Regions from separate parts of the Ornithinibacillus proteolyticus genome, predicted to be linked through region 4. Evidence: riboswitches for the same ligand, from Rfam matches in the RefSeq annotation. Region 4 holds a riboswitch; each other region holds the start of a gene.
The links. A riboswitch is a leader RNA that binds a small molecule or an ion and turns the genes downstream of it on or off. The one in region 4 is predicted to bind lysine.
Positions count from the first base shown of each region.

Region 1: linked by a shared signal. The riboswitch ahead of AAIB49_RS05830 (Na+/H+ antiporter NhaC family protein) and the one ahead of AAIB49_RS06930 (YfcC family protein) in region 4 are both predicted to bind lysine.
Region 2: linked by a shared signal. The riboswitch ahead of AAIB49_RS18775 (aspartate kinase) and the one ahead of AAIB49_RS06930 (YfcC family protein) in region 4 are both predicted to bind lysine.
Region 3: linked by a shared signal. The riboswitch ahead of nhaC (Na+/H+ antiporter NhaC) and the one ahead of AAIB49_RS06930 (YfcC family protein) in region 4 are both predicted to bind lysine.

Region 1 covers NZ_JBCPXV010000008.1:40,646-48,401, forward strand. Annotated here, with positions in the region: gene AAIB49_RS05825 (sodium-dependent transporter) at 1-254, opposite strand, end outside; gene AAIB49_RS05830 (Na+/H+ antiporter NhaC family protein) at 566-2,101, opposite strand; lysine riboswitch at 2,239-2,414, opposite strand; gene yunB (sporulation protein YunB) at 2,462-3,241, opposite strand; gene AAIB49_RS05840 (HD-GYP domain-containing protein) at 3,300-4,382, opposite strand; gene AAIB49_RS05845 (YunC family protein) at 4,544-4,849, opposite strand; gene AAIB49_RS05850 (hypothetical protein) at 4,944-5,387, shown strand; gene AAIB49_RS05855 (bifunctional metallophosphatase/5'-nucleotidase) at 5,388-6,782, opposite strand; gene AAIB49_RS05860 (sulfite exporter TauE/SafE family protein) at 6,794-7,612, opposite strand.
Region 2 covers NZ_JBCPXV010000074.1:748-8,053, forward strand. Annotated here, with positions in the region: gene AAIB49_RS18755 (SRPBCC family protein) at 1-22, shown strand, start outside; gene AAIB49_RS18760 (DUF421 domain-containing protein) at 335-925, shown strand; gene AAIB49_RS18765 (DUF4279 domain-containing protein) at 1,240-1,695, shown strand; gene AAIB49_RS18770 (AbgT family transporter) at 1,919-3,457, shown strand; lysine riboswitch at 3,633-3,810, shown strand; gene AAIB49_RS18775 (aspartate kinase) at 3,932-5,134, shown strand; gene AAIB49_RS18780 (BCCT family transporter) at 5,501-7,048, opposite strand.
Region 3 covers NZ_JBCPXV010000018.1:63,712-71,016, reverse strand. Annotated here, with positions in the region: gene AAIB49_RS10290 (NAD(P)H-quinone oxidoreductase) at 28-1,011, shown strand; gene AAIB49_RS10285 (DUF2207 domain-containing protein) at 1,087-2,769, opposite strand; lysine riboswitch at 3,033-3,205, shown strand; gene nhaC (Na+/H+ antiporter NhaC) at 3,440-4,819, shown strand; gene mbcS (acyl-CoA synthetase MbcS) at 5,328-6,905, opposite strand.
Region 4 covers NZ_JBCPXV010000010.1:53,038-60,793, forward strand. Annotated here, with positions in the region: gene AAIB49_RS06905 (peptidoglycan-binding domain-containing protein) at 1-38, shown strand, start outside; gene AAIB49_RS06910 (C39 family peptidase) at 100-213, shown strand; gene AAIB49_RS06915 (PhnD/SsuA/transferrin family substrate-binding protein) at 217-657, opposite strand; gene AAIB49_RS06920 (hypothetical protein) at 585-794, opposite strand; gene AAIB49_RS06925 (M20 metallopeptidase family protein) at 1,764-2,927, opposite strand; gene AAIB49_RS06930 (YfcC family protein) at 3,181-4,581, opposite strand; lysine riboswitch at 4,773-4,950, opposite strand; gene cydS (cytochrome bd oxidase small subunit CydS family protein) at 5,021-5,128, opposite strand; gene AAIB49_RS06935 (cytochrome d ubiquinol oxidase subunit II) at 5,140-6,165, opposite strand; gene AAIB49_RS06940 (cytochrome ubiquinol oxidase subunit I) at 6,168-7,508, opposite strand; gene AAIB49_RS06945 (hypothetical protein) at 7,521-7,658, opposite strand.

The DNA.
Region 1 (7,756 bases), on a different contig from region 4:
AATTCTGTTTTCTTATTCATTCTTCTAAACGATAATGGAGCAGATCCACGGTGTTTATGACCAATTGTAAATTCCATAATAAGGATTGGAATCCCCGCAGTTAATAACGCAAACAAGTAAGGGATTAAGAAAGCTCCTCCACCATTTTCATAGGCTACAGCAGGAAAACGCCAAATGTTTCCTAGACCAATAGCAGATCCAACTGCAGCCAAAATAAACCCAGCTCTTGTCCCCCATTGAGAACGTGTTTCCATTCAAAGACCTCCTCATGTTATTTTTTTCTCATTACACTATGTAAAGTGTTAATAAGTCAGGTGAATAGCTATTCTAGCCATTTCAGTTGTGTTAGTTTTCTGAAATTACTGAACTTGTCTGTATTATAACGGTACTTTTTACTTATGTCAAAGTATTTTTTAAATTTTTTGTTTATTGAAAATTTGGGAATTTATGGATAAAAAAAGAGTTTAACTCTACCGTAAATAACACCACAAGGTAGAGTAAATCTACCATGTGACATTATTAAAGATAGTGTTAAACTCTAGATTATTTCTCGATTACATTATACTTACTGCTTCTTATTAAGTGTATAGACGATTAATCCTATTAGAATAATGATACCAATCGTAGCTAATAGTCCTACTAAAAGACTACCTGTTACCCCAATTAAGATATAACCGATAATGGAAGCGACCGCTACAATACATGCGTATGGTAGTTGCGTAATCACGTGATCAATATGATTAGCGCCTGCTCCAGTTGAAGAAAGAACCGTTGTATCCGATATTGGTGAAACATGATCTCCAAATACTGCCCCAGCCAGCACTGCAGCTAATGATGGGATAATTAACTCCGGATCTGCAATTGCCATGACATTAGCGGCGATTGGCAGCATAATTCCGAATGTTCCCCAAGAAGTACCAGTGGACAACGCCATCAGACCTGAAATAACAAAGAAAATGACTGGTAAAATACTAGGACTAATATTAGCATTTTCAGCTACTGCTGCTAGATATTCACCTGTTTCTAAAGTAGAAATAATCGAACCAATCATCCACGCTAATAATAGAATATAGATAGCTGGAAGCATTGCTTTAATACCTTCTACTAATACAATCCCCGTCTTCGTCTCTTGTTTTCCCTGCCCTAAATATAATAGACAGGCAACGAGTACTGCAGCAATACCACCAATAAATAAGGAGAAGTTAACATTCGTATTCTCAAAAATAGAAAGTATTGTGACCGTGTCACCACTTGCTCTTGCTCCAGTGATTATCATGGAGCTTATCGTCGTAATTAATAAAACAATGATCGGAATTATTAAATGATAAACGCTTCCCTTTGCACTTGGCTTGAATGCATTCGTTAAATCTCCTGGAACAGTTTTTCCTTTAGGAATAACTTCACCAGTTGTTATGGCATGATTTTCATGCTTTTTCATTGGTCCAATATTTAAGTTAAAGAAGGCCGTTATAAAAACAAGTAATAATGCGCCAATTGCATAGAGATTATATGGAATCATTCTTATAAATGCCTCTAATGGCTGTAATCCTGTCATTACTACTAATCCACCAACAACTCCAATGAGATAAGCTCCCCAGCTAGAAATCGGTGATATAACCGTGATTGGTGCTGAAGTTGAATCGATATAGTATGCTAGCTTTGCACGTGAAATATTATGTCTATCTGTTAAAGGTCTTGCAATCTGTCCTACAGCTAAGGCATTAAAATAATCATCGATAAATATAATAATACCTAAAATCGGAGCCATAAGCTGTGCCCCTCTTCGTGTCTTAATTCTAGCCACCATCCAATTACCGAAGGCTCTGCTGCCTCCTGACGCTTGCAGTAAAGCAGTCATCATTCCTAATAAAAGTAAGAATCCGATTAACTGAAGGCCGCCAGTATTAAGTGCTCCATCTGAGATGAATATCCCATAAAATGCACCCCAGATTTCCTTTATACTACCCCACACATAAAAATCGTGAATCAATAATGCACCTACTGCAATTCCTACTCCTAATGACAAGAGTACCTTTCTTGTTAATAAAACTAAAACAAGCATAATAATTGCGGGAATAAGAGAATAAATTGTTCCTTCCATATTACTACCTCCATTGATGTAATTAGTATGTGCTGTGTGACCATGGAGATACGCTTGTCAAAATTTCTTTTTCTACACAAAAAAGCAATGATAGAAAATAACCTATCATTGCTTATGCATATACGTTATCCTCCATTTCGATCTGTAGTTCTCCATGCCCATTTCCAGCATGACAGTGTGCCTCTTATTCAAAGACACCCCAGCAATAATAAGTTCGACCCTTATTACGCTTCGGCAAACGAGCCTTTCATCAATAATCATCGTTGTCATTCTCCTATTGATTACTCATCTTGTTCGCACCTCTACCTCACCGATCTGATAAGGTTTATTATGAAATTATGAATATACTATACTATGATTTTAATCATCTTGCAAGTCTTCTTTCGGAACTGCGATAGATGGATTCCCACTTGTACCTCCAAAAAATTCTGGTACTTCACCCATTACTAAGTTTTTGTCAATCAATATTCTAGTACTTACTTTTGTCACTTCCGTTGTAAATGGTATAACAATTTGGACATCTGCCTCTACCTGAACATAGAGTGAAACAAAGACATTATTAATCCCTAATTGTTCTTTTTCCTCTATTAATTCTGTCTCAACACTACCTACTAGCTCTAAATTTACCGGTAATCTTGGACCTAAATTAGCTAATATAGAATTCCCAGTTGCTTGGCCTATTGGTATTTCGATTACGGTCGGATCACGGTCAACAAGTTCTTCCACCGTATCCCCATACACGTCTGGTTCTCCAAGAGGGTCGCTATATTGGGGAGGAGTTCCTCGATTCATACTATGAAAAAACTCTTCCACACGGTCAGTTGCTGCTCGATTGATTTTATTAACAACAGAGGAATCCCAACCAACTATCGATATATAACCAGCCTCATTTGTTTCTGTTATCGCTACATCTTCAAACGTATATTCTTCCGCAAACTTAACTGCAGAATTAATACCTCTAGTGGCAAATTCCCTTGTTTTTGTCTCGGCAACTTCCATGATGGTCGGGGTTATTTTCTTATCTATAAATTCTAAGCTAAAATACGTTATCACAATAACTAATATAAATGAAATCATTAATATATATCGCGATGGAGGTGTTGTTCTTCCACCTTTAAAACCGATTCGATGCCTTCTCATAAAAATACCTCCTCAGTACAAATTCTATGCTTGTTCTAAGGAGGGTAGGACTAAATTTTTAGATTAGATTACATTTCGTAATCATGATATTCAATTGTTTTGATAAATCAATCATATATGGTTCAACCTCTCGTTCCTCTTCTTTCAAAATTCTAATGATAGGTCGATCACAAATATGTTTGTTCTGATGAACGACAACACCTTGTCGTTTATCATTTAATTCAACTGAAATTCCATTAGGATAAACAGCCACACTGTTTTTGAAAGCCTCAATAATTCGAATATCAAATTGATTAATAGCACTACTATATAGAAGCTCAAGCCCCTCATGAGGAAGCATGGCTTTACGATATACCCGATTACTTGTAACTGCGTCAAAGACATCTGCTGCACCAATAATTTGGGCAAACAAATGAATTTCATTGCCTTTTAATCCACGTGGATATCCACTACCATCTATTCTTTCATGGTGCTGGTATGCACAATGTGCTACAACAGCGGAATAATTATAATTCTTCCTTAATAGCTCATACCCGAGCGTAGTATGGGTTTTCATGATAGCAAACTCTTCATCTGTAAGTCGTTCTGGCTTTTGGACAATATCAGGATCAATGAACACCTTTCCAATATCGTGAAGCATTGCCCCTTTACCAAGTTCACTTAACTCTTTTGCATTTAACTTTAACTCAGCACCAATTGCTAAGGAATAAATAGTAACATTTAAAGAATGTTGGAAAACATAGTCATCCGTTAGATATATATCCGTTAACAGTGTGATCGATTCATCATGACTATCTATTTCAGCCATAATTCTACCAATTATATCCGTTAGATTCTTTCCCTCTTCATCTAACACAGAGGAATTTTTGTTTAGTTTATGTGCTTGAATACTATCAAAGAGCCTTTTCATGGAAGATGTAGCATCCTGCCGAAGTCGTTCCGATATTACTGGTTCAATTACAATATCTTTTGTTTTCTCATCTTCAATATAAACATATGTAATCCCTTGTTGCCCTAACCGCTCAATAAGCCTCTTTGTAAGTGGGACTCCATTATGGAGTAAAATGGTGCCATTATCACGATATATCGTTTGTCCCAGAATATCTCCTGGTTGAGCTGATGCTGTAGCGACTAATCTCATTCATGTACTCCTAACCAGCCTTTGATAAAAGCGGCATTTTTCGACATTATTATAACCATATAGTATCAAATCTGCTATGAAAAAGCTATCTTAAGAAAGAACATCTGTCTACGGTTTCCTCGATATTTTACCAACAAAAAATGCCTCACAACGGAGACATTTTACGCTATTCGTTTCAAGGCCTCTTTTCCACTCATTCCTACTTCCCAGCCAAATTGCTCTTTTGAAGCTTCAGTAACTTTTTCAAGAGGTGCCTCTAATAAATCTTCAATGGTACGTACTCCTACCGCTCTCGCAGCAATCACTTGACGATCTTTTAATTTTTCACTTAATAAATCCACATCCAGTGCTCCACACATGATATACCCAATTTCATTGGTTATCATTAACAGATTTGTTTTAGGAAGTTCCACCTTAATTGCAGTGAACATAATCCCGTTTACTTCAAGAGGATTAATCGTAATCATAATCCATGACGCCTCCTTTGCATGCTCCCTATATTACTATGCAAATAGGAGGTCATGTGTCACGACTTTATCCTCGGCGGACATGGGGAGAGATGTGTCTGATTACGGTTCTCATGTGACCTTGCGTGGGATAGATGTGCCCATTTTCGGTTTACTTGCGACCTTGCTCGGGGGAGATGCACCCGATTTCGGTTCTCATGCACCCTTGCGTGGGATAGATGTGCCCATTTTCGGTTTACTTGCGACCTTACGTGGGGGAGATGCACCCGATTTCGGTTCTCATGCGCCCTTGCGTGAGGTAGTTGAGCCCTTTTCCGGTGTACATGCGCCCTTGTTCGGGGGAGATGTGCCCGATTTCGGTTCTCATGTGACCTTGCGCAAGGTAGATGAGCCCTATCCCTGCACACATGCGCCCTTGCGTGGGGAAGATGTGCCCTTTTCCGATTCACTTGCTCCCTTGCTCGGAGAAGATGCGCCCGATTTCGGTTCTCATGCGCCCAAACGCGAACAAGATGCACCATACCCTAGCCCGGTTTAACTATCCAAAATGCTCCATAAGTGTGTCTCTTAAATAATCTCTCATAAACTTTGGTAGCATATAGGATTTCTTATCTGATTTCGCAACTTCAGGTAATAATCGACCAAATGTAAAGGTGTCAGCTACTACCACACTAAATTTTCGTTCAATATCTACTGGTTCCTCTCCCATGAGCACTTGGACTACATATTCCTGTCCATTTTGATGAAAGTCCGTCTCAACCTCTACCCCAGAGAAAACCATTCTTCCTAATACTTTCCCCCGGAAGCCAAATCCTTTTAAGGGAAACTCCATAAACTCTCTTGTAAGGGATGCTCGGACAACTTCAAGCAGTTCAGCACCAGTAAGTTCTACTATACAAGGATTAATGGGATGCGGGCATACTCGATGAATATCTCCAAGTGTTATTTCGCCCTTTGGAAAACCTTCTAATAATAATCCAGTATTAAACATCGCACAATCGGCTTCCGTTATGTTCCTAATTTTATTCGTTAGAAGCTGCATAATTTTTGACTGCTGATACCAATTAACTTCTATAGACTCTGTAAGTTCAACCACTTTTTCATCTAGAATCTCATCTGCTCGTGCTTGTAGATTATCTAATGACTTTTTTGTAGCTTTATCAATAGAGAATTCCGAAATATCGGTTGTATGGGCTTGCTTGTTAATAAGCTTTTGCTGTTCATGATCCCAGGTCAACATTACCTCACCGATAAAATGACAATGTTTCCCAGCTGCTGTAATTATTGCTTGATTAACCGCCTCACCCGTACGGAGCAGATGATGCGTATGGCCGCCAATGATGACATCAATATCCGGAAATCTTCTAGCGATTTCTTGATCCTCACTAATACCTAAATGTGACAATAATACCATTATATCTGTCTTTTCTTTCAGCTCATGAACCACATTCTCTAACACGTCATATGGGTCAGAAACATGCCATCCTAATAACTCATAATAATCATTAAAAGGAGCTGTAAGCCCAATTACACCTATCCTCACGCCGTGTAAGCTTTTTATAATAGCAGTGGATTGAAGCCAATCTGGTAATTGGTTTTGTAAACTCTCTAAATTAGCACAAACAACAGGAAAAGTTGCGTCATCATACAGATGAAACAACTCCTCATGCCCAAATGTTATCCCCTCATTGTTACCGATCGTAACCAAGTCATAACCAAGATCATTTAATAATGATACATTTCCTTTCCCCATTAACGCTTCCGAAATCGGATGGACCCTATCCACATGATCTCCAATATCCACTAGCCAATATGATTCGTTATTTCTTTCCCTTTTTGCTTTTGCTTCCTTCATAAATGTTGCAACTCTAGGCCACTGTTCAAAATTACTATGTAAGTCATTTGTGTAATAGAAATATAAATTCTCTTGCATAAAAAATCTCCTTAACCTGTTAACCCATTTATAATCATGCGTATACCAATTAGCACTAATGTTATTCTTAAAATCCACTCTAATGTCTTACCTTTTAATATTTGGCTTACCTTAGCCCCCAGCTTGCCACCAATCCATGCTCCAGGGATGAAGAATAGTACATATTCCCAGACAATATGCCCGAGAGCAATATGTGTCGTAGCACCAATAATACTTACAAAAAAGATCATAAACATTGATGTAGCTGTTGCGATGTGTACTGGAAATCCGAATAGTAATATCATCGCTGGGACCATAATCGATCCCCCACCTATTCCAAACAATCCAGACAATGTACCAACAATTAAAGAAAGGAAAAAAGCAAACCAAGTAGAAACAGTATAGTGATAAACCTTTCCATCAACATGAAATGTCCGTTGATTCTTGCCATTTGATACCGTTTTCTTGTGTGGCTGTTGCTTTATAAAAAACAACATGGAAATCCCTATCACTATTACGCCAAAATACAATAAAAATGCCTCAGTCTCCATAAATTGATTCAGCCAAGAGCCTACTATACTACCTGGAATACTTCCGAATAAGAAAAGTAATCCGGTTTTATAATCTACTCTACCATCTTTCAAATAAGCAAGTGTCGACGCTAAAGAAGTAAATATCATTGTGATTAAAGAAATACCAACTATTGCCTGTGGTGTTGCCCATTCAAACCCTGGTACAAACTGGTAAAGCAGGATGAGAATTGGGATTAATATTACACCACCACCAAGCCCAACTAGACTACCAACAAATGCTGTTAAAATGCCAACTATTATACAAATTAAAAATACCAAGTTAAAACCCTCTGTCCTTTATTATCTATACTGTTCATTTTAGCATTGTTTTGTAAAGATTCCTACCGAACTATTTAATGAAATCTTAACGATTGAATGACGGTCAGGTGCATTTGGATGCAGCAGATTATCTTATGATTACGA
Region 2 (7,306 bases), on a different contig from region 4:
GATTGCAGAAGATGTTGAATAAAACAGACTAGGGAGTCAGATAAGGGTTACATTATATCTGAGTTTCTGAGTTGCCTAGTAAAAAGTCTGTAACTAAACCATTATAGATCAATCTATTTCTACTTCTGGAGGGTAACACAACAGTGCAACAAATTAAATCTGATTGTATATTGCTAATAAAAGATTATGTTTTGAGTATATATTAAAGACGTGCAGTAATGGACTAAAGCCCACTTACGGAAACAGAAGGTCCAAACCCCAGTCCTTCCGTATAAAATCAAAACCTAGACAAATCATATTCTAAAGCATAAATAAAAGAAAGGATATGATTGTTGTGGATTTAAACTTAGTTTGGCAAACATTTCTTATTTTTATGGTGGGAACGATCATTTTAAGAATTGGTGGAAGAAAAACAATCTCTCAAATGACTATTCCCCAAACGGTTATGATGATCGCTATTGGTACATTGCTCATTCAACCTGTCTCTGGCCGGGGGCTTTGGACTACTTTTGGGATTGCTGGGTTATTGGTGCTTTTTTTAATTCTAGCGGAATTTATCCAATTAAAATTTGACAATGCAGAAACAGCGCTATCTGGTAAAGCTGCACCTGTTATTGAAGATGGTAAGTTAATGGAAAACAATTTAAAAAAACATAGATTAACTGTTGATAAACTAGAAGAACGACTACGGAACGCAGGGATTTCTAATATTGGTGATGTTCAATATGCTACATTAGAATCTAATGGACAATTAGGATACACTTTAAAACTGGAAAAACAGCCTGCCACAAAAGAAGATATTCAAAACCTGATTAAGTTCATTCAAAACGGACAACAAGTAGAAACCAATAATCAATCACCAGATAATATTTTCACTGAAACCTTAAAATACAAAGCTGATGATATACCTAAACATTTACAATAAGTACTTTTTTTTCGTGACGATGCTAAGACAATAGTTACAAGACGTTATAGATTTGCAGATTGATTAACCTTCATTTGATGAGGGTTATTTTTTTAGGAAAGTAGGAAAGTATTTTCGAGTATAATAGCACTTTTTACCATCCCTTTCCCTTATTAATTAAAGAAGGAGATTTGAAAATTTTGTCGAATATAGGATAACAACGGGATAGGGGCAGACCATTATAAAAGAAAAGAAAAAATTATATGATACAGGTTGGAAATTAATTAGACACGTAGTAGTAGCGCTAAGCCTATAGAATTTTAGGGGTGGTTCATATGTTTAAAGATACATCAATTGAGATTTATTTTTCCCTTTCAAGTACAGAGCCTGAATGGGATTTTCCACTTTCAATAGTAACAGAAAGGTTAGGAATTAACCCCACGGAAACGATAAAATTAGGTGAGTGGGTAAACATAAACAATCCTAAGATAAAAAGACAACACACATTTACCGAATGGGTATACAGTACAGGTATAGTTGAAACCTACGATTTCGAAAAGTTAATGAAAGAAGTAGTTCATGTCTTTAAAGATAAAGTGGACATTATTAACGAATTAATAAGAGAATTTCAAATAGAACCTAAGTTAAAAGCAGTTGTTTATGTAGAAGAAGGGCTTTCTCCTGGATATGTCTTGGAGTTAGAAGTAATGCAATTTGCACTTAACATAGGTGCAGAATTTGAAATTGATGACTATATTTCCGGCTTTGTAGAGGATACCGACGAAGAATAATAAAAAGTAAAGTACTCATCTAAAAGGTGAATAGTTTAAGAATTGTTAATTAGTGGAAACCATTTAATATTAATTTGAAAAATAGGCTAGAACCTGTTATTATGTCATTTGTGCATTTATTTTATGAAATGATAGAATGTGTTCACCCTGCTTATTAATCTGAATTTTCAGAAATGAGTTTAATTTACAACAACAGAATTAGCATTTAGGAGGACTATTTTTTATGGCGAAAAAAAGAAAGGGGCTATTTCAAAGCTCTTTAGATAGGATTGAACTAGTTGGGAATAAACTGCCCCATCCAGCAACATTGTTTGCAATTTTGGCACTTTTTGTTATTCTGCTTTCGGCGGCTTTACAACCATTAGGTATTAGTGTTGAACACCCTGGTGAAGAAGGAACGACAGTAGAAATCAAAAACCTTTTAAGTGCTGAGGGAATACAATATATATTCACAAGTATGACAGATAACTTTATCGGCTTTGCTCCATTGGGTGTTGTCCTACTGACGATGTTAGGAATAGGAGTGGCGGAGCGTACAGGGCTTATAAGCGCACTTCTTAGAGGATTTGTATTATCAGTACCTAATCGATTCATAACGTTAGGATTAGTCTTTGCTGGTATTATGTCTAGTGTGGCATCTGATGCAGGGTATGTTGTATTACCACCACTAGGAGCACTTATTTTTGCTGCAATTGGTAGGCACCCACTAGCTGGTCTGGCGGCCGCATTTGCTGGTGTTTCTGGAGGATTTAGTGCTAATCTATTATTATCTGGTACGGATGCGATGTTAGGGGAGCTGACGATTGCAGCAGCTGCAATAATTGACCCAGCATATGCAGAGACAATGAACATAGCAATGAACTGGTTGTTTATTTCTGTTTCGGTATTCGTATTAACATTTGTCGGTGCGTGGGTTACAGAACGAATTGTAGAACCACGACTTGGCGCCTATAAAGGTGATCAAAAAGAAGAATTGGAAGGTCTTCAAGCAATTGAGAAAAAAGGTCTAATCTGGGCTAGTATTACAGTGGTAATCGGTATCGTACTTGCGATGTTGCTTGTAGTTCCACCAAACGCACCGATGCGCGGTTTAGAGGGCGATGCAATGGAACAAATAATTCGATCGCCATTTATGAGTTCATTAGTACCAATTATTGCTATACTATTTTTTATTCCTGGTATAACATATGGAATTGTTACCAAATCCATTCGAAGCGATAAGGATGTTGCTAGCCAAATGTCAGATACCATGGCATCTATGGGAACATTTATTGTGTTGGCATTTACAGCGGGACAGTTTGTAGCATACTTTAATGAAACAAATATCGGACTAGTTATAGGTGTTTATGGTGCGGATTTTCTAGGGAGTGTTAATTTAACTGGTATTCCGTTACTTATTCTATTTATTTTGATTACCGCATTTATTAATTTGTTTATCGGAAGTGCTTCTGCAAAATGGGCGATGATGGCACCGGTCTTTGTACCAATTATGATGCAGCTTGGGTATTCACCAGAGTTAACACAAATGGCATATCGTATTGCAGACTCTTCTACGAATATCATTTCACCATTGATGACTTATTTTGCAATAATTATCGCATTTGCACAGAAATATGATAAAAAAATGGGTATTGGTACGTTAATTTCCACAATGGTTCCATATTCTATATTCTTCCTAATTAGCTGGATGATTATGCTTATTGTCTGGATGCTATTAGGACTACCACTTGGACCAGGTGGACCATTAGAATATCATCCTTAATCATTTTTAAAAAGCATTGCTTCATTAGAGGCAATGCTTTTTTCGTTACAAAACGCTATGGAAAAAGAAGGGATATTGAGAAATAGGCTATTATCTAAAAATAGTTTGATAAACTTTTAAGCTATTGGTTTACAATTCGGCGAAATTTTCATATACTTACAATATTAATTGAATACTAACTGGATGAGGTGCGAATGTCATCAGTAACTTACTATATAAATCTGCAAATTGTAGTAAGCGAAAGGGGCCTTTGCCGAAATAGAGCTCTGTTTGCAGACAGGTCTCTGTTGGATTGTATATTAAGAGTATGCAGTCTGTCATTATTCTTTGAATAATGGAGTGCTTCCACTTGTACATAGGACAGATCATGAAACAAGTCGGAATACTCGGCTTGTTTTTTTGTTGTTGGGATAATACTATGCCCAATTTCTGACCATCTTGGAGGTAGCAGCATCCGTAGAAAGAAGGAAGATTATGAAACGAAATGTACTTAAATTTGGCGGTACGAGTGTTAGTAGTCTAGAGAAAATTAAAGGTATAGCAGGCTACTTGAAGGACCGCGTGAGACAGGGAGAACAGCTAGTAGTAGTCGTTAGTGCAATGGGGAAGACAACAGATGAACTATTGGAACAGGTGAGTATGATTACTCAATCACCTAACGAACAGGATTTGGCTGTCCTCCTAACAACCGGTGAACAGCAGACCATCTCCTATCTATCTATTATTCTAAATGATCTAGGAGTAAAATCTAAGCCTCTTACAGGTTACCAAGCTGGTATCGAAACAGTTGGCCATCATTTAAAGAGCAAGATTTCAAAGATTAATACTAAGCTTTTTGAGCAACTCTTTGAAACATATGATGTTCTTATCGTCGCTGGTTTCCAAGGATTTAATACGGACAATGAAATTACTACACTTGGCCGTGGAGGATCTGATACGACAGCGGTAGCACTTGCAGCAGCAATTCAATGCCCATGCGAAATCTATACAGATGTGGCTGGGGTTTATAGTACCGACCCGCGAATCTATCCTAATGCTAAACGGTTACAAGTAGTTTCATATGAGGAAATGATGGAGATGAGTGCGCTTGGTTCAGGTGTTCTCGTATCTCGAAGCGTAGAAATAGCAAAGAATTTCAATATTCCTATTTACTTAGGTAAAACACTGTCAGATGAGAAAGGAACTTGGGTTATGTCAACGGTAGAAATGATAGAGAAAAAAGCGGTCACAGGTGTTGCGATTGATCAGGATATGATTCATGTGACATTGAACTATCCTGAGAATGATATACACCTACTTGATAGAGTATTCATCCATTTGGAGCAAGAGGAAGTTAATGTCGATATGATCTCACAGATCACGAACAATGAAGGATTACAATTATCCTTTACGATGAAAGACACGGAAGAATATCAAATCCAGAAAATCTTCTCCCATCTAAAAGAAGACTATCCTGAGCTCTATTTCAAAATAGAAAACCAATTTGCTAAAGTATCCGTTATTGGTTCAGGAATGCGTGACATGACGGGGGTTGCCTCCAAAGTCTTTCGTACATTAATTGAATCCGATATTCCATTTTATCAGGTCACGACATCAGAAATCAGCATTTCTTATGTTTTAGATATCGAAAATGGGGAAAAAGCAGTACTACTTTTGTGCAAAAGCTTTGATCTATAGTTTTTTAGCGGTGCATGCTAGTGGATTTCATCTAGGGGTTCTTGCTTTCCTATTTAAGAGGTAAGAGGCTGGGACAAAAGGTTCTAATCAAAGGAAAAACCGAACATCGTTCACATACTTCACTTTAGGAATATAGTTCGCTGTCACTTCTAGTACAAGTGCGACAACTTCATGAGGGGCCTGGCCTCATGCGTGTCCTATCCTCTCAAAGGAGTCTAGGTATATTTCCGGAGCTAGTATCGTTTATAGTTCGGTTTTCCATATAGAGCCTTTCATTCTGGCCCAATCTCTTTTAGTGTTCACTTATTAATAATGTTATGGTAAGACATATTCGTCTATAAAGTTCTTATTTTACAACTTCTACCTTCACGTCTTTGTAGATTCAACTGAAGGTACTATATGTTGTTCTTTTGCCATCTGCTTTACAATTTTTGGTGCACTCCATAGTGGTGGAAGGAGCAATATCGATACAGGTACTGCTGTTACAACGATAAAGTTTTGTAATGCTTGTATACTACCTTCCCCAATTGTGAGTAGTACGACGGATAATATACCGAATAAAACGACCCAAAAGACTCTCATCCACTTTTGTGGTTGATCTGTACCTTGTAAGGTTACGGCTACTGTATAGGAAATGGAATCCACTGTAGTCGATACAAACACTATACTAACGATTAAGAACCCAATAGCTATCCATAATCCCATTGGTAGTTGATCCATAATTGCCATTACGGTCGCAGGCATTCCACCAGCATCTAATGGGGTTGAAATGGAACCAGGATTTGCTAGTTCATGTGATAATCCAGTACCACCAACAACGGCAAACCAGAAATTACTAACTAATGGAGCAATAATAGATACAGCTATAATAAGCTCTCTTATCGTACGACCACGCGATATTTTACTAATAAAAATAGCCATCATTGGTGCATAGCCTAGGAACCAGCCCCAGAAAAATACTGTCCAATAACCAAGCCAAGCTTGATCTGCACGATATAAATTCATTTCGAAAAAATGCTGTAATTGAAAAGCTTCCGCACTAATAAAAGAATCTATTAAAAACATGGTTGGACCAATAATGAGAATAATTGCTGTTAATAATACAACAAATATAACGTTTAAACGACTTAAGAACTGAATACCTTTGTCAACTCCACTTGCTACTGATATAGCAGCAATAAGGATTAGTGCGCCAACAACGATAATATTCGTAGCCAACGTATTTGGAATACCTAGTAAAAAGTGAAGTCCATAACCAATTTGCAGACCTAAAAATCCAATCGGACCCATGGTACCTGCAGCAACTGCAATAATGGAAACAATATCTGCAGTTGAACCAATTATACTTTTGGTAAATATTTTTTCACCGAAAATAGGGTATAAAATAGCACGTGGTTTAAGTGGATATCCTTTATGATAATGAGCATACATGAGGACAATAGTTGTTAACGTACCTAAACACGCCCAAGCTAGGAATCCCCAGTGCACAAAGCTTTGTGATAAAGCTGGTGTGACTGCCTCTTGTTGTGTCATCCCAATATTTTCAAACAACGGTGGAGTGGTAACAAAATGATAGATTGGCTCTGATGCAGCCCAAAAAACACCACCACTAGCTAGAAGCGTACATAAAATCATAGAAATCCAACGGAAATAACCGTTCTCAGGCTTCTCCATTTTTCCTAACTTCAGATTTCCATATTTAGAAAAAGCTAATATAATACCAATTACAAAATTCCCTAGTAATAATAATTGCCAATACGCACCAAAAAAAGTTACGGACCAATTGAAGGAATCGGTTACCCAACCTTCAACCATATCGATGTCAATTAATGAAAAAATGACAAAGAGGAATAAAAATCCTCCACTTACAGCAAATGTAGTCCAGTCCGTTTTGAAATTCTTTATTGTTTTCATTCTTTTCCTCCCAGAATATATAACGAAGCGAGAACGTTATGTTAATCTTCTATTGATAATCTTTGATGTCTTGAGGAAAAGGTTACGGAACTGAAGTACCACTTGCTCTCTTTCTGAACCTACACCTATTATAGTCGTCTAAAATAATTTCACCTACCTTCATTTAAATTTAAAAACCTGATTAGCCGAATGATAAGTTTAATATTATATCGATAAAACGCCATTCAGTCAAACCACTGAACTGTTAAGATTGAGTCA
Region 3 (7,305 bases), on a different contig from region 4:
AAATCCACATAAAAGAGGGTTATCAATATGAAAGCGATTATGACGAAACAACCGGGTGGAGCGGAACAATTACATGTGACAGATGTACCGAAGCCAGAACCCCGTGAAGGTGAACTATTAATTAATGTAAAAGCCGCAGCAATTAATCGTACGGATATTCTTAATCGTGAAGGTCGGACCGGTTATATGACGAATCCCATTCTAGGAATTGAAGTAGCTGGTATCGTGGAAGAAGTCGGACCGAATACAGAAGTAAAAGTCGGTACTCGGGTGATGGGGCTTGTGAATGGTGGAGGGTATGCAGAATATGCAATCATGCCAGCAGAGCGAGCAATGATTATTCCAGAAGGCTTATCCTTTGAAGAGGCAGCGGCCATTCCAGAAGTATTTCTAACCGCATATCAAACCTTATATTGGTTAGGTAGCCTGAACAAAGGGGAAACCGTACTTGTCCATGCTGGCGGAAGTGGTGTCGGAACTGCAGCAATTCAGCTGGCAAAACAGATTTCTTCAGCAAACGTTATCACAACAGCTGGCTCAAAAGCAAAACTAGATTTTGCACAATCCTTAGGCGCAGATTACGGAATCAATTATAAGGAAAAGGATTTTTCTGAGGAAGTATCGCACATTACCGATGGTCAAGGGGTCGATCTGATACTAGACTTTGTCGGTGCATCCTATTGGAACAAAAACCTATCTAGTATTAAGGTGGATGGTCGCTGGGTATTAATTGGTATCCTTGGGGGAGCACAAGTAGAAGTGAACTTGATGGAACTAATGAGCAAACGAGTTCAACTAACAGGCACATTACTGACACCTAGAAGTGATGAATATAAGGCGAAGCTAACAGTTGATTTTTCCCAAGCTACGATAGAACTATTTGAATCCAAACAGCTTAAACCGATTGTCGATTCTGTCTTTGCTTTTGAGGATGTTCAACAAGCACATCGACACATGGAAGAGAATAAAAACATCGGGAAAATCATCTTAAAAGTCGATTCATCAAGCTAAACAAATGTGCACGTTACCCTATTGCACAAAAAAACAATGCTTAGTGGGCATCCTCCCACTAAGCACTTTACATGGTTAAAAAGCACCCGAACCTCCACCACCGCCTACTCCTGTACCAGTCCCTACAGTCGTCGTGGAGGATGAATTAGTAGTTGCAGCAGTAACCGTATCTGCCTCACTAAAGTGCAGATTCGCAGTTGATGCAAGAAGCAGATACATCATAACGTTCGATGAATCCATGCTTTTATTCGATGTGAATATTGGGTTATTCCATATTTTTATTCCCTTATCATTCATACCATATGCATAGTTAACAGCGATGATTTGCTCATCTGTGCTCCATTTCTCCAATTGATTGGGTGGTATTCTATCGAAGTTCTTATTAAACTGTTTCCATTCCTCCCAAATCTTCGCACCTTCTAATGTCTTCGGATTGTAAAAAATACTAAAAGCAAGTAATCCAAGAAACAGAATAATAGAAACTGCCATCCACATAAACAGTTCATGAATACCAAAGAAAACGGCTAATGGAACAAGTAGCAAGCTCAAGAGGGCAACCGTCCATCTAAAGCCTTTCTTTGCTTTAGTAAGTTCTTTCGATTTTACTTCTTGCTTTATTGCGTATATCCATGCTTGAACATGTTTGTTGTAATCATTATGATTCGATTCATCCTCTAAAAATGTTTGCAGTTCTTTAAATCTAAATGTTTTTCCATTACCAATCGTATCAAATAAAAAGTTGATTAACATGTACTCATGGTCATACTCGGTATAACGATCGACTAACAAGAACGTTTCTTGATTTTTTGTTCGCACATAACCTTTCCGAACTAATTCTAATAAAGATGACGTTAGTAACTGGTCTTTCGGTGTGAATGAATTAGTATAATAGATTGTTGCTGGTATGCTCATGTTAAGCTTAGGTATCGTTAACTCCTCTTTTATACGGCGTTGCACATCATGTTTTAGCTCCATTTTTTGCCGTATGCTGACGAAGAGCAATAGAACAAGAAATAGTCCAAAGCCACCAACTATATAAGGAGCGATACGATTTAACCATGCTTTCCTATCCTGGAACGCGGCTAGCTTAGCTTCATTATCTGCTATTTGTTCCAGAATCGAATCTTTCATCATTTTTTCACTGGTTAATGGAGCAGCACCAAAAAGTGTCTCATCATATACTACTTGAATGTCCCCATTCTTCCCATCTTCCACATAACCTAATGAAAATACGGCACCACCATCCGCTGTTACTTCTGCTGTATCATATGCTTCATCATAACCATAAGCCGTAACCTGAACCGCCCTAGCAGGTGGATGTACATAAATCGTCATGTTCTCATATACCGATTCATTACTACTATCAAAAAATGGCCAGTAGAACTGGGCAACATCCTGATACACCTCTACCCCATTCATAATCGTATAACCGAGTTCTATCGTTACCGTTTCTTCATTACCTTTTCGATAGATTTTATATTCGCTATCCTCTTTTTCTACCTTCAATGGCGATCCAGCTTCACTTGCTACAAAATCTTCAATAGCGTTACCTTTCTTCGGAATTATCGTGCGAGTAATACCATTAAATTCACCTTCAAAATCATACGTGAACCTTTCTTTTACCGCAACATCCCCGCTTTCCATTAAATAGGCATCTATCTGAACATCCTTAATAACATAATCCACTTCGGCAAATGCTGGCTCTACAAAAATGAAAAAGGTAAATAGGAAAATGACCGTAACGATCAGTTTTTTCATAAAAAGCAACTCCTTTAGTTTATATACGGATGTTGGATGGATTTGGTTTCAGGTATGTTAGATAGAGGTGTACATCTAATTGCAATTATACGAATTGAATTGGAGTTGTAAAACAAGCCCTACCAGCTACCAATATAGTAGAATGCTAACATACTCCCGCTTGCATACAATCCAATACCCTGATGATTCCAAATACTTGCAAACATACCAAATTATCTAGTATAGTATAATTTGTTGAAAAATTTAATAATACCTTACCAGGTCGGTGAGGTAGAGGCGCGAACATTATGAGTAATCAATCGGAGTATGACATCGATGATGATTGTGGAAAGGAATGCTCGCCGAAGCGTAATAAGGGTCAATCTTATTATTGCTGGGATGTCTTTGAATAAGAGGCATACTGTCATGCAGGTCTGCATGGAGAACTACTGATCGAATGGAAGATGCCATATTGGAAACAATGATAGGTTATTTTCTGTCATTGTTTTTTTGTGTCTTTTTTTCTATCTCCATTTTTAAGACAGGCTACTTTTTAGGCATTGGAGGTAAGGTAAATGAATAAACTAGCTCAACGAGAATAGTCGACAAAAGCGCACTTGATTTACTGTGCGAATTATAAAAGGCTACATACATCGTTACAAAGCAAGTTCATAAAAAAGGAGAAAAAACTATGAAACTATCAACTTGGAAAGCGATTCTACTGCTTGTGTTATCATTTACTGTCGTTTTAGGCGGCATCATATATCTTGGAACCCCTACCACTATTACACTCATTACAGCTGGGGTAGTCGTGATCACCTTATCACTTATCTGGGGAATATCCTGGGAAAAGATAGAAGAAGACTTAATTGAAACCATTAAATCGATGCTTCCAGCTATTTTGATACTGCTAGCTGTGGGGATGTTAATCGGTGCTTGGATGCTGTCTGGAACCATTCCATTAATTGTCTATTATGGCTTGGTAAGCATTGACCCGTCCTTTTTCTTAATTATTACTGCACTTGTCTGTTCGTTTATGTCTATTATGGCAGGAACTTCCTGGGGAACCATTGGTACAGTAGGGGTTGCCTTAATGGGTGTGTCGCTAGGTCTTGGTATTCCGGTACATTACACGGCTGGAGCTGTTGTAGTTGGGGCATTCTTTGGAGATAAACTCTCTCCCTTATCTGACACCACGATTATGGCACCAACCATGGCTGGGGTGAAGCTTGTTGACCATATTAAACATATGCTCTGGACAACGATTCCAGGTTATCTTATCTCATTAGTCCTTTATTTGATTCTAGGCTTCCAATTCGGTGGGCAAATCGAGAATAGCGAGAATGTGAATCTGATTCTATCCACGTTGAGCGAGAATTTTAATCTCAACCCGATATTAATTATTCCACCACTACTTGTCTTACTCTTAATTTATTTTAAAAAGCCAACACTCCCTGTATTCGGTGTAGGTATTATTGCTGGATGTATATTGGCGGTTATTTTCCAAGGAAGAGATGTTTTGGAAGTATTTTCAGCATTAAATAATGGGTACTCTCAAGCAACAAACATACCAATCGTGGATGAGATTGTACAACGAGGCGGAATGTCGAGTATGTTGGGTACCGTTGCTTTGCTTATTAGTGCTGCGGTATTTGGATCCCCATTAAAATCAGCCGGAGTTGTTCATATTCTTTTAGACAAAATTGTCGCACTAGCTAAAAGCGGTAAGGCTATGATGAGCTCTAGTTTAGCTCTACACGGTATTCTATTCACCATTACCGGAAGTTATTATGTGACATACGCTGTCATCGGTCCAATCATAAGCCCACTATATGACAAATTTGGTCTACATCGTAAAAACTGGTCTCGTACGATGGAGGATACTGGAACCGCTCTAGCTCCACTCATCCCATGGGGCGTTACAGGAGCATTTGTAGCGGAAACACTACAAGTATCAACTGGAGAATTCTTCCTTTATGCTCCGATGACTTATCTTGGAATAATCTTTGCTTTGATTTATATCTTTAGTGGAATTGGCATTACGAAGGTGCAAGGGAATAAGGGGGAATAGTAACCTAGTGAAGAACCGTGATTAGTGGTTTATCACGTTATAGTGGCGAGGGATTGTTCCTCCCTTTATATAAAATTGGAATTAAAACGATTTGTCTCAACCACACTAAAATTATACCGTAAAACTCATCATCACCGGATAAATCCCATTCAATTCCAAGGGTAATATTCATATTTAAGAACTAACCCTGGAGTGTATTTAAACTTACACACTTTATTTGACACCGCCTTTGCTTACTACTTTATTTTGGGTATAGAGGATTTCTCTGTACCCTTTTTTTCGCTTTCCTCCCTCATTTAGGGTACTGGAGTGCTCTCTCTATTACCTTTTTCTAACCCTTTCCTCATGTAGGGAATTGAGGCATTCTATCTATTACCTTTTTCTGCTTTCAGTCGTCATTTAGGACCCTGACGCACTCACTCTGTTATCTTATTCCGTTTCCCTCCCTCATTCTATTAAAAAACTTCCATCTTTAAAGGATAGTACCTCAATAGATGGAAGTTTATTCTTATGCTTGATTTTTTTCACGCTGTCTTAACTCAACACGGCGGATTTTACCTGATGATGTCTTCGGTAGTTCATCAATAAATTCAATTTCCCTTGGATATTTATATGGAGCAGTTAATTGTTTCACATGATCCTGCAATTCTTTCACTAACTTCTCCCCTTTATTTACCACGTTACTTTGTAGAACAACGTATGCCTTCACGATATTTCCACGAATTTCATCTGGACTAGCGATGACAGCACATTCTTTTACCGCTGAATGTTTGACCAAAGCATCTTCTACTTCAAAGGGACCGATTGTATAGCCTGAGCTAATGATAATATCGTCATTTCTACCTTCAAACCAGAAATATCCTTCCTCATCTAATGAAGCTTGGTCACCTGTAATATAGAAGTTACCACGACGGGTTTTCCTCGTACGGTCCTCATCCTTGTAATACCCTTTAAATAGTGCTGGGGTATCTAGTGGAATTGCTATGTCGCCAACTTCTCCAACTTTGACAGGATTTCCGTCCTCGTCAATTAATTGTACATTATTTCCTGGAGTTGGTTTCCCCATTGAGCCCGCTTTTACTTTCATACCTTTTAAAAATCCTAATAATAATGTATTTTCCGTTTGACCATAGCCATCTCTAACCGTAATATTAAAATGCTTTTCAAATTGGTCGATAACTTCACGATTTAAAGGTTCTCCAGCGGAAACAGCACTGTGGACTGCTGATAAATCATGGTCCTGTAGATTATCTAGTTTCGCCATGAGACGATATTCAGTTGGTGTACAACAAAATACATTGATTTTATTAGTCTCTATTAATGATAGATATTTCTTTGGTTCAAATTTTCCGCTATATACAAACCCGGTGGCACCCGTTCCTAATACAGATAAAAATGGACTCCATACCCATTTTTGCCAGCCTGGAGCTGCCGTCGCCCAAACGGTATCACCATCATGGATTCCAAGCCAATGTACTGGTGCAGAACTCATATGGGCATAGCCCCAAGCATGGGTATGCATAACCGCCTTTGGATTACTCGTTGTACCTGATGTATATGGTAAAAATGCAAGATCATCTCTGGATGTTGGAACGATATCCAATTGATCGGATACAGAAGTCTTTAGACTATCTATATGATTCCATCCATCAATAGAATTACCTATAGTAAATTTCGTAAGCTCCTCATACTGGTCAATCGCCCTAAATTCGTCCGTATAATCTGAATGGCATACGACTCCGCTTACTTCTCCATGCGAAATTCGATACTGCAAATCTTTTGTTCGCAACATCTCTGAACTAGGGATAATGATAATGCCAGTTTTTAATGCTGCAATATATACTTCATATGTTTCAATGAGACGGGGCAGCATAACTAGTAATCTATCTCCCTTTTTAAGACCTTGTTCCTTAAATATATTTCCGATCTTATTCGCATTTTTAATTAAGTTTTGATAGGTTATTTTTCGTTGGTCCCCCTGCTCGTCTTCCAAAATTACGGCAACACGGTTAGGTTCAGTAGCATATTTTTCAAATTCCATCACGATATTATAATTTTCCGGTGCAATTAAATCTTCTCTATTCAACAACATCACCTCATTTTTAGTACTAGATGCTAATATCCAATCATTATATCAGATTCTATGTCGTTAAGTAAGCAATGCAACTTTTGTGATTAGATCATCGATAGGCATCAACGTGCTTTAAGTAAAGCATGAGAACCACCGTAAAGGTACTAAGCTCTGCCTGTACGCTAAAAAAATAATTCGAAAACACAACAACATTCTACTGCATATTTTCACACAATTCGATAACAATAAACCTATAGAACCTTCATGACATTATGGTGAAAACGGAGGGATAAATATGGTTAAGGACTCACACGCACCGAAGGAAAAACATAATAAAGCCAAAAGACCAGATGAGCAAAGACGAAATAAAGGAAAATCCAACGCACGAAACACGGAAAGTTAAATGAGGTGGGAC
Region 4 (7,756 bases):
AACCTAGCAATTTAGCAGAACTAGAAGCAAAAAAATAGATTAGAAGAAAAGAAGAAAAACGAAGCGAAAGCACAGGAAGTATACATTCCAGTTCCTACCATCATGCAAAAACCAGAATTACCAAATGGGTGCGAGATAACTTCCTTAACAAGTGTACTAAACTATTATGATTATCAAGTATCCAAAACGAACATGGCGAGATGGAGAGGGTAGGAGTCAAGTTGTGGTACAGCATTGTAAAACGTTATTGTTAACCTTTTCTGCTAAAGCTTGCCCTTTTTCAGAAGGACCTGCTATCATTAATGCGCGATAATATGTAACTTGTTCATCCGAAGCTTCTGTCGGTTTATTATCATTCCAATCCTTAGCGTCTTCTGAATCAATACTTAAGCCGGCACGAGTTGAAGTTAAGATAACCTCTGCACCATCATCATATAATACATAGGTACCACCAGGGATTAGACCAACGTCAATAGTTCCAGCTGATAGCCCTTCCCCAACTGCTTCATAATTCGTACCTACTGTTATCTCTACTTCATTGATATCATAACCTAAGGTTGCTAATTCCTCTTTTAATAAATTCTTCAGTGGTTCTGTTGCTGTAATAATTTCATCAGGCTCTCTCGATGGAACGAATCCAATTGATAACCTTTCAATGGCTTGATTACTAGAGCCTTCCTCAGAATTATTATTTGGATTTTTTCCTTATTTGATTCTACATCATCCGAAGATCCACATGCCGCTAGCAAGCTAATAAACATACCAACCACGATGACATACAATAATTTTTTCAATTTATTTCCCCCATAATCATATTGTGTTAACGGATTTAATTATAATGCTAGAATATGAAGTTTATATGAGATACTTGTAAAAAAAACTTCATAGCATAATAGAAAGAGCTACTAGCTCTTTTAAAGTTTGGGGTGTACTTGATCCTTCTATGGAATTACTCCGCTGGCACGAGTAGCATTCCCCCCCACCTTATTCAGTCTCGTTTCATGGAATATTCCATCTACCCAATCCATACATTTGGTTGGTTCCAGAAAGAAAGCGGAAAAAGGGTACAGAGAATGTCTGTCTGTTACCTTTTTGAGAGATTGATGCAAGAAAAGGGCACAGAGAGTGTTCGTCTGTTACCTTTTTGACTGATTGATGCAGAAAAAGGGTACAGAGAGCGGGTGTCTGTTACCTTTTTGACTGATTGATGCGGAAATAGGGCACAGAGAGCGTCTGTCTGTTACCTTTTTGACTGATTGATGAGCAAAAGGGCACAGAGAATTTCTGTCTGTTACCTTTTTGAGAGATTGATGCCGAAAAAGGGCACAGAGAGTGGCTGTCTGTTACCTTTTTACAAGATTGATGCGGAAAAAGGGTACAGAGAGCGGGGGTCTGTTACCTTTTTGAGAGATTGATGCGGAAAAAGGGCACAGAGAGTGGCTGTCTGTTACCTTTTTGACTGATTGTTGCAGCAAAAGGGCACAGAGAGTGTTCGTCTGTTACCTTTTTGAGAGATTGAATCAGAAAAAGGGCACAGAGATCGGGTGTCTGTTACCTTTTTGAGAGATTGATGCCGAAAAAGGGCACAGAGAGTGTGCATCGATGCCCTTTTTGAGAGAATGAAGCAGAAAAAGAGAACAGAGGGAGGCTGTCAGTGCCCTAAAAAAGGAAAGATTCTCTCCTAAAGTAAGGACTGTACCTCCCTCTAATAGATAAAAAAAGCACTAAGACATCATAAGATGCGCCTTAGTGCTAAAGTAGTTTTATTTTGTTACCAACGAAAGAAACATCTTCCCAATATTAATAATCGCACGTTCATCTACATCGAACTTCGGATGATGATGCGGATAATCACCAGCTAACGCCTCACTTCGACCACCGACAGTAAAGTAAACAGCGGGAATTTCCTTCGTATAAAAGGCAAAGTCCTCACTACCCATCATTGGTGCATCCGTCGATAGGTTCTCTTCACCAAACAATCCTTTAGCAACTTCCTCTACTCGCTTTGTCTCTTCCGGATCATTATAAATAGATGGACAATCTTTAATATATTCATAATCTACTTTCGCGCCATTTTGTGCACAGGTAGATCGTGTAACACTTTCCAATGCTTCCTCAATGATTGTGCGTGCCTCTTCATCAAATGTACGAACTGTTCCTTTTATGACCGCTGTATCTGGAATAATATTATTTGCTTCCCCACTAACAAATGAACCAACCGTTACAGCTGCTGCTTGTTGTGGATCAACACGGCGACTCACGATTTGTTGCAAATTAACGACGAGTTGACTACCTGTGACTAGTGGATCAACCGTTAGATGTGGCTGTGAACCATGTCCACCTTTTCCATAAATCGTAATATTAAAATCATCCTGTGCAGAAGAGAAGTAACCTTCTTTCACACTTACTGTCCCTAAATCTTCCGTAGACATCACATGGGCACCATAAATGACATCAACACCGTCCAAACAACCATCCTTAATCATCGGTACTGCTCCACCTGGGGTAGCTTCTTCAGCAAACTGATGAATGAATTTCACTGTTCCAGGAATCTGATCCTTATATTCACTTAATACTTTAGCAACCCCAAGTAGTGAAGCAGTGTGTAAATCATGTCCACATGCATGCATCACACCGGGCACACGAGATTGAAAGGCAAGTCCGGTTTCCTCTTGAATTGGTAAGGCGTCAAAGTCCGCACGTAACGCAATCGTTTTACCAGGTTTACCACCCTTTAATGTTCCAACGACACCTCTTCCGCCGACCTCTGTTCTCACTTCGATTCCTAGACTTTCTAAATATGCCGCTATCTTTTTAGGCGTATTCACTTCCTGATGCGAAAGCTCTGGATACATATGAAAATCACGACGAAGCTCCACTAACTCTGGATAAATTTCTTCTAATCTAGTAAATAATGATTCTAGCATAGTATATTCCTCCGATGTCTTACTGGTTAACTCGTTTATAAATATGTTCTATCTATTATACCCTTTTTGATAAAATTCTGCCCTATTTCTCTCTCCCCAAAAGTGGGTGATGGATGGAATAAACCCTTTATCCCAACCCATCACGAGCACTGATGAACGTAGCTATTCTTCCTGTTACTATCTTACAATCTGTCCATGTAAGTTTAATCTCACACGGACAATTCCCTCTTACTTGGTAGCCTTATAAAACTACTTACCAAATAAATAAATGCGCTACCGTTACAAATATTGCCCCTAGAGCATATTGAATTAATACTAATGGTAGAATCCATTTCAACCATTTAATCCAAGGAATTTTCGCGAGTGCTAATGAAGCCATTAGCACACCAGCTGTCGGTGTGAAAACGTTCGAAATTCCATCACCATATTGGAACGCAAGTACTGCAGTTTGGCGACTAACCCCTAATAAATCACTAAGTGGAGCCATAATTGGCATACTAATTGCTGCCTGTCCACTTCCAGAAGGAACAATAAAGTTTAATACACTTTGTACGACGAACATACCAATAGCTGCAAGTGCTGTAGGTAAGTCCGCAACTAGATTGGAAACAAAATAAAGAATAGTATCAATCGTATTAGAATCTTGTAGAATTCTTAAAATACCATATGCAAAGCCAACAATTAATGCCCCTTGTACCATTTCTTCACAGCCTTTTACAAAGGCATTAGCAATCTCATTCATTCTAAATCTAGCAATAATCCCTACAACAATCCCCATGATGACAAATAATGCTGCGATTTCAGTAATATACCAACCTTGTGTAATAACCCCTACAGCAAGTCCAACTAGTGTCAGCGCAAGAACAACTAAAATTGCTACCTGGCGCTTTGTTAGTCCTTGACTACTTTGATCATCAAGGCTAATATCACGTTTTTTATCTTCTTCATACATTAAGCTGATAGTCGGATCTTTTCTTACTTTTCTTGCATAGATCATCACATAAGCAATAGCTACAGCAACAAAGATAAGCCAGAAAACAATACGAACTCCCATTCCAGAGAATGTTGGTAAGCCAGCAATTCCTTGGGCAACTCCTACAGTAAATGGATTCATAAACGCCGATCCAAAACCAGCATATACCCCAACTAATATCATTGCTGTACCTGTCATCGAGTCAAATCCCATACGTAATGCAAGTGGTACCGCAATTAAAATAAATGGAATAACTTCTTCTGCCATTCCCCAAGAACCACCGCAAATCGCTAAAAATAGCATAATAACTGGGATCAAAAAGATCTCTTTCCCATTTGGTTTTTTCGTAAGGGAACCAAATGCTGCTTCGATTGATTTCGTTGCAGCTAATATTCCAAACGAACCACCAACGATAAAGATAAAGAATATTATCTCCGCTGCATCAACCATTCCTAGATGCAACGATTCAAATAACTGCATAAAGCCTGTTGGGGTAGATTCAATTGTTTGATAGGTTCCATCAGCTACAATCGTACGACCGTTTTCATCTACTACACGCTCATATTGTCCTGCTGGAATTAAGTAAGTCGTAATAGCTGTAATAATCATTAAGCCAAATAAAATAATAAAGCTATGTGGAAATTCAAATTTTTTCCGTGTTTTTGGTGAGTTTTTGCTCATGATGCACATCCCTTTCTATAAATAACTTTTTTGGGTGTGCATAGAAAACTTGAGAGAGGTATGATTGAGGTCTTTTGTTATGAGTAACGTTCCGCTAGCTGGGGTATAGCAAACGAACAAGACTAAACAAAAAAGACAACGAATAGGAAAATAACCTACCATTGTCTTTACACAATACGTTATCCTCCATCCTGATCAGTAGTTCTCCATGCACTAAAATTGCATGACAGTATGCTTCTTATTCAGAAGACACACCAGCAATAATGAATTTGACCTTCATTACGCTTCGGCAAATAATCCTTTCAGGCAATCCTCATCGATGTCATACTCCGATTGCTTACTCTTATTACCCGCACCTCTACCTCATCGAATGACAAGGTTCAATATGAAATTGAAATATAGTTCACTATATTACCAGAATAAAGCGATTTGTCAACTCTTACTTTTCCTTACCGATATCCACGTCCCGTAGCACCCACCAAAATGCCACCACTATTCCAGCAAGTATCACTAGAAATGGTGCAATAAAGATTAAAAATACATCCATAAACCATCACCTCAATGTTCCTGTTTTGATTTTCCACTGACATACTCCTTATTAAACAAGAAAAGCCGAAGCAATAAATATAACGATGGAATCAATAGAGCCAGCCCAGCAATAAATGCAATGATAAGCGCAATGGCCATCGCTTCATTCGTAAAACTGTCATACAGGGTTACATGTGGATATAATAAATACGGATAATGTGAAATACCATACCCATAGAAGGCAAATGCAAACTGTCCAATGAGAAGAACAAAGGCTACCCCATAGTTCTTCCTTCTCCAAACAAGCCACACCGTCCCCACAAATAATAATCCTGAAATGACAAACATCCACCAAAGCCCTAGAAGACGGTCATAATGTTCTGGATTGTGAAATCGAAGCTCATAAATAATTCCACCAGCAGTAATAATCGTTGGCAATGCCCAGATTAAGGCATAGCGGCGAAGTAAAGCGGTTGCGGGCTTGTCCTGTGCTTTATTCGCATACCAGGTAAGGAATACGGCAGAAATATAAAGTACACTTGAAATACTTAACACGACAATACTCCAAGTCAATGGGCTACTAAACAACGCCCAATAATCGAGAACCGGATTCCCATTCTGCATCAATACAAAACCACCTTCCGATATTGTCAATACAATGGATAATGCACTAGGCAAGAGAAGTCCGGATAATCCATACATGAATGCATAGCCTTTATGGGAACGAGAGCCGTATGTTTCAAATGCATAATAAGAACCCCGAATCGCTAAAAGTACAATCGCAATACTTACCGGTACAAGTAATGTTGTCCCATAATAAAATGCCGTTTTCGGAAAAAATCCAACAACACCAACGAAAAAGAAAACCAGAAATACATTGGTCACTTCCCAAACGGGTGATAAATAACGCTGGATGATTTTCGTTAAAATATGCTGTCTATTCGTAAAGAGACCATAAGCATTGAAAAATCCTGCTCCGAAGTCTATCGATGCAATTAAAATATACCCGAAGAGAAATGTCCATAGTACAACGATTCCGATAATCTCTAGGTCTATACTCATGATGGAACATCTCCTTTTCGTTCTGCTAGTTCTCTTTCCACCGGGTTCTTACGGAACATTCTGGTCAAAATAACAATAGATCCAATCCCAAGAATTACGTACAACCCGCAGAATAAAAGAAGCATAATATCCACATCTCCATTGGTTGTCGCTCCTTCTTGTGTACGCATAATTCCACGAAGAATCCATGGCTGTCTACCAACCTCTGCCAGCCACCAACCCGCTTCGATGGCAATAATCGCTAATGGTCCACCTAACACGATTAACCAGCGAAATAGCCTTTTATCCACAAAGGACCAGCCTCGATACTTGCCGAAAATGTAAATAAAGGAAATGGCAATCATCAGCATGCCTACACCAACCATAATATTAAATAAATAGTGGATATAAAGCGGTGGTATTTCATCTTCTGCAAATTGATCCAACCCAATGACTTCTGCTGTTGGTGAACCATGTGCAAGGATACTTAATGCATAGGGGATTCTTAACGCATACTGTACTTCCCCTTCATCGTTCATCATACCTAAGAGAATAAGTTCTGCAGCTTCACTCGTTTCAAAATGCCACTCTGCAGCAGCCAATTTTTCCGGCTGGTATTCTGCTAAGTATTTACCCGATAAATCTCCCGTGATCAGTATCGCAATAGTAAAAACAAATCCTACCTTCATCGTTAGAAGGAGTGCCTTTTTGTGATAAACATGATTGGAACCCTTTATCAAACGAAAGGCAGCAATCGAAGCAAGTACGAAGGCAGAAGTCATATAGGCAGTCCCGACCACATGGGAAACTTTAGTCGGCATTGCTGGATTAAACATCGCTAAGATTGGATTGGCATTCACAATCTCTCCATTTACCAAATCAAATCCTTGAGGTGCGTTCATAAACGCATTAACAATCGTAATAAATACAGCTGAAAATGACGCCCCAATCGCAACAGGAATTAACAGCAATAAATGCTTTCGCTGATTTTCAAATCGATCCCATGTGTATAGATAAATTCCTAAAAATATAGCTTCAAAGAAGAAAGCAAATGTTTCCATAAAAAGCGGTAGTGCTATAACATTTCCAGCTAGCTCCATAAAATTCGGCCATAGTAAAGAAAGCTGTAACCCAATTGCCGTACCAGTAACGACACCAACGGCAACCGTAATAATAAAGCCTCTTGTCCATCTCCTTGCCAACAATATATAATGCTCATCATGTTTCTTAATCCCAACCCAATGTGCAATCATAATCATTAACGGAACCCCGACCCCAAGAGTTGCATAAATAATATGAAAGGTTAGCGTGACCTCCGTTAAGATTCTACTGTAGTAAACCGCTTCCTCGTTAATCAATAATTTCCCTCCTTATCCGCTTACCAATCTGCCAATTATCGATAACAGCATGATTGCTGCAACGACAAAGGACAACCATACTAATTTCTTTTCATGCGATTGGTATATAGGCTTGGATGGTGGCTTTCTTTCCGTTTCCACTCGCTTCATCAAAATCATCCTTACTTTCATGCGATTATGTATCAGCGTTATTATGGATTATTTTTCTAATTTTATTCTATTGTGGAGGCAAGTGAGGTAGTTAATAG